One region of the Bacillus sp. NMTD17 genome, then DNA from elsewhere that is predicted to be linked to it. Evidence: a T-box and tRNA genes for the amino acid it is inferred to sense, from the RefSeq annotation. Region 1 holds a T-box; the other holds one or more tRNA genes.
What was found. The T-box of region 1 lies ahead of alaS (alanine--tRNA ligase). A T-box ahead of a tRNA ligase gene usually reads a tRNA of that ligase, here a tRNA-Ala.
Positions count from the first base shown of each region.

Region 2: it encodes a tRNA-Ala, which carries the amino acid that the T-box ahead of alaS (alanine--tRNA ligase) is inferred to sense. The anticodon was not compared.

Region 1 covers NZ_PVRH01000005.1:231,943-234,413, reverse strand. Annotated here, with positions in the region: gene alaS (alanine--tRNA ligase) at 1-1,089, opposite strand, end outside; T-box leader at 1,170-1,378, opposite strand; gene C6347_RS15395 (AI-2E family transporter) at 1,422-2,471, opposite strand, start outside.
Region 2 covers NZ_PVRH01000001.1:970,555-973,025, reverse strand. Annotated here, with positions in the region: gene betB (betaine-aldehyde dehydrogenase) at 1-465, opposite strand, end outside; gene cudC (transcriptional regulator GbsR) at 672-1,229, shown strand; tRNA gene C6347_RS05000 (tRNA-Ala) at 1,302-1,373, shown strand; gene C6347_RS04995 (hypothetical protein) at 1,426-1,617, opposite strand; gene C6347_RS04990 (peptidoglycan recognition protein family protein) at 1,730-2,471, opposite strand, start outside.

The DNA of each region.
Region 1 (2,471 bases):
TTCATGGAAACGTTCTTCTTCATTTTTGATGACTTTCGCAATAAATTCTTCTTTTGCTTGTACATCTGGGTAGAAATCCTTCATGATTTCCGCCACAACTGGAACTAGGTCAAACATAAACGGGCGATGGATGTGAATGGTTTTTGCATAACGCACTGCACGGCGAAGCAAACGTCTTAACACATACCCTCGGCCTTCATTGGAAGGAAGCGCTCCATCACTTACAGCAAAGGCAACCGTCCGGATATGGTCAGCAATGACTTTAAATGCTGTATCCTTTTCCTTTGTCTCGCCATAGCTTTCTCCAGAGATGGTTTCAACTGCACGAATAATCGGCATGAATAGATCTGTATCAAAGTTCGTTGGTACGTTTTGAATGACGGATACCATTCGTTCAAGACCCATCCCTGTATCAATGTTTTTCTTCGGCAGCGGCGTGTATGACCCATCTGGATTATGGTTAAATTCAGAGAACACAAGGTTCCACACTTCTAGATAACGCTCATTTTCTCCGCCAGGATATAATTCTGGATCGTTCATGTCGTCACCGTATGATTCGCCGCGGTCATAGAAAATTTCCGTATTCGGTCCACTTGGGCCCTCGCCAATATCCCAGAAGTTTCCTTCAAGACGAATAATACGTTCTTCAGGAACACCGATTTTATCTCTCCATAGAACATACGCCTCTTCGTCCTCTGGATGGACAGTTACAGATAACAAATTCGGGTTAAAGCCAATCCACTCGTCACTTGTGAGGAATTCCCACGCCCATTCAATCGCTTCTTCTTTAAAATAATCACCAATAGAGAAGTTGCCGAGCATTTCAAAGAACGTATGATGGCGTGCTGTCTTTCCTACATTTTCAATATCATTTGTACGAATTGATTTTTGCGCGTTGCAAATACGCGGATTTTCAGGTACGACGCGGCCATCAAAGTATTTCTTTAATGTTGCCACGCCGCTGTTAATCCACAAAAGTGTCGGATCGTCATGCGGTACGAGTGACGCACTCGGTTCTACAGCATGTCCTTTTTCTTTAAAAAAGTCTAAAAACATTTGGCGTACTTGAGCTGAAGTTAAAGTTTTCATTCAAAAATCCTCCCTTATCATTCATCAATCTCCACACAAACGAAAAAACATCCCGCCCTATGCAAGCACAAAACGACTTACACAGGGACGAGATGCTCTCGCGGTACCACCCTGATTATAGACCTATTCGTCTATCACCTTCACATCCGATAACGCCGGAAGAGAGCGGCAGTGTTTATCTGCACTCGGGACTAGCTTCCGTTAAAGGTCTGATAAGGCTTTTCTCAGCAAAATAAAGCCTCTCTCTGCAACAGCTTTTTAACGTACTCGGGTCCGTCATTGAATTCAGTATGTATGAATCGAAATTATTATAGACAACTCGGCTCCTCTTGTCAATGAACGCTTCGTCTCATGAGGATATATTGCACAATGATCACCCTGATTATAGCAGCTGTAGGTACCGCTAAAATCATCCCAATTAAGCCAAATAACTCTCCTCCTGCGAGCAAAACAAGCATAATGACGACAGGATGCATATGAAGACTCCTCCCAACGATGATCGGGCTGAGGACGTTGCTTTCTAAAAATTGCAGCACTGCTACTGTAATCAGCACAATAATAACCGATTTGACCGAGATGGTAAACGCGATAAAGACAGCGGGAATCGCGCCAATAATCGGTCCAAAATACGGAATGACATTCGTTGCGCCAATCAGCATACCTAGGACAAGCGGATACGGGATATGAAACAGCCAGAGCACAATGGCTGCTGCACCGCCGATTAAGGAACAGACAAGCAGCTGCCCTCTAATATAATTACCAAGCGATTCATCAACTGCTTTCACAAACGCATGTCCTCTCTTCCGAAATGAGGGCGGCGTTAAATACCATGCAGCCCGCTTCATCGTATTCATGTCCTTCACCATATAAAAAACAAGAAAAGGAATGAGCGCTGCAACTAATGCGTAATCAAGTAATACTTTACAGCTAAGAATCATCCGCTCTGCGCCGTTAGCTGCATATGTCTCCGATTGGACAATCAAACGGTCCAGCCTGTCGTGAAGTCCGTCGGGCCAATGGCTAGTATGACGATGAATATGAGATAAGGCGCCATTATACGTTTCGGCAAGCACAGGAATTTGCTCTGACAGCTCATTTAACTGCTTAATCATGACAGGTGCCCCTTTATAAACCGCAAGCCCAATCCCGCCAAAAAACAGTACATAAATCAATAAGAGACTAACAGTCCTTGGTAAGCCCCCCGCGTGCAATCTTTCCACTATCGGATAAAGCAGATAAGAAATAAAAATAGCAATGAGAAGCGGAATCAGAACCGCCTTTAACAACAAAAAAATAGGCATCCATAACTCGTCGAGCTGCAGTAAAATGAGCAAGGATGCAAGGACAAGCAGGACCCCTGCAGCATATATCAGAAATTGGAT
Region 2 (2,471 bases), on a different contig from region 1:
AAGCAATGGATAGTTCCAAGGAGTGATTTGCCCGCATACACCGACTGGCTCTCTGACTAATTCACTTTTTGAGTTCGGGATTGGTGACGCAATGATTTCCCCGCCATCTTTGTCAGCCAGACCTGCGTAATATTGGAACACGTTCGCAATATCGTCCATATCTGCTTTGCTTTCCTCTAATGTTTTACCAGTATCAAGCGATTCCAATTTGGCTAGTTCATCAAGATCACGTCTAATCAACTCAGCAATCTTAAACACCATATTTCCTCTTTCAAGTCCAGGCTGATTTGCCCAGTCCCCTTGATCGAAGGCTTTTCTCGCTGCTTTGATGGCTAGCTGCGCATCATTTCTTGATCCTTCGCTGACTGTCGCGATCACTTCTTGATTAAATGGATTGATGATATCCCGTGTGTCGCCACTTTTGGCGCCAACCCATTGTCCATCTATAAATAGTGTTTGACTCATAGAAGGAACCTCCTCTGATTCTCTTTGGTAAGTTTGTTAAATAAAAATTTAACGTTTTGAACATAATTAACTTATCATGTTCAAATTTTTCTGTCAAAGGGAGATAGGCTTCATTTATTTTGACATTTTGTATTCTTTCGTTAACATATAGTCCATAAAGATTTTTTTGAACGTATTGAATTCTCTTAATAGAAAGCAGGGACAAGATGAAAAAGCAGGAACAGCCACAAGCAGAAGATCGTATTTTAGCTGCTAAAGATCTAGTCATTGATTCCATAGCTGAAACAATGGATCTCTATGGCATTACACGAAGTGCAGGTATTCTCTATGGGACCATGTATTTAAATGAGGAAATGACGCTCGATGAAATGCGTGAAGAGCTGCAAATGAGCAAGCCAAGTATGAGTACGGGTGTGAAAAAACTGCAAGATATGAATATTGTCAAAAAGACGTTTCACCGGGGCCGAAGAAAACACAGCTTTGTTGCTGAAAAAGACTTTTTTAAGTTTTTCACGAACTTCTTTCCGCAAAAATGGGAACGGGAGGTCGAGGTCAATTTAGCGGCGATTGAAGAAGCGCAAGAGCGGCTTCAAGAGGTTGCTAGTGATGATCAGTTGGAGGAACATGTAAGAGAGGAAGCGCAGCAGCTTCTTGAACAGCTTGAAAGCTCGAAAGCCTATTATGACTGGCTGAGACGCTTAGCGGACTCTGTACAATCAGGGGAGATCTTCGACTATATTCCGATTGATCAGAAAGATAAATAGGCGATATGTTTGCGTTTTACAGCTTGAATTTTACAGGAGGATTGATTATAATAAATTATGTCGTCATACATCGGGGCGTTAGTTCAGTGGGAGAATATTTCGCTGGCAGCGAAAGGGTCAGGGGTTCGAATCCCCTACGCTCCATACGAAAAACCATTCTTGAGAAATCAAGGATGGTTTTTTATGTATATATTTCTTACAGTTGTGTTTGTTCTTTGTTTTTTCTTAACCTTAATATCTTTATGATCCGGTACGCGATCACAGAGAGATAAGCCGTGATGAGAATGATTGTGTAAGACACAGGGAAATCGCTCGTCATTCCGTGATAAATGAAATAGATGAGCAGCACCACTGACAGCATGATGACTTGGAACAGTTCCTTTTTCATTTTATTCTCACCTTATGATAGATTCGGTCGATTATATCACAAATGATGTCATTTTTTATTAGCTATCAGCAAGGAAAAATCCCTTCACCTGCTGATAGCACTTTATGAATGATCACTTTTTCAGCAATTGTTCCATTTTGTTCTTCGTCTTTGGTCCGTAAATCCCGTCTGCCGCTAAGCCGTTCATGAGCTGAAACCGCTTGACCGCATTCGCCGTTTTCGGTCCATAATAGCCATCAATCCCATTGTTTTTTGCTCCTTTGTCTGGGTAAAAATAGAGGGAAGATAAGGCTTTTTGCACGGCTGTCACTTGAGATCCTTTTGTCAAGGGCTTGGTTATTTTTAAAATGCCAGATGGCAAATTTGACGATTTCTGTTTGGTCACGGGTGCTTTGTCTTTGTGGCTCAGGCTCTCTGTTCGGACTGGCTTTCTTGTGCTTTTGCTGTCGGTATGAGCTGTGGCTATTCCAGCTTTAAATTGATCCCATCGTCCGAGCAATTTCCTTGGACATTCTTTCCCACTCCAATGTTTATGGGGCACTACATTTGATAAAGGAATCCCCAAATCGCCCATCAGTTTCCGAATGAGCCATTGAGCATTTTCGACTGCTTGTTCAAAGTTGCCGTCTGTATTTTCACAAATTTCAATTCCGATTGATTTCATATTGCCATCGCCTCTGCCATCCCCTGCGTGCCAGCCGTTCTCGTTTAATGGTAAATGCTGATAAATGACCTGATCGTCGACAGTGTAATGCCAGCTGACCCCAGTACTTGAACGTGCAACAAACGCAGCGTGACTTCCCGCATTTGCACCTTTTGCAGTGTTAGAGGTATTATGCACCGTAATATAGAGC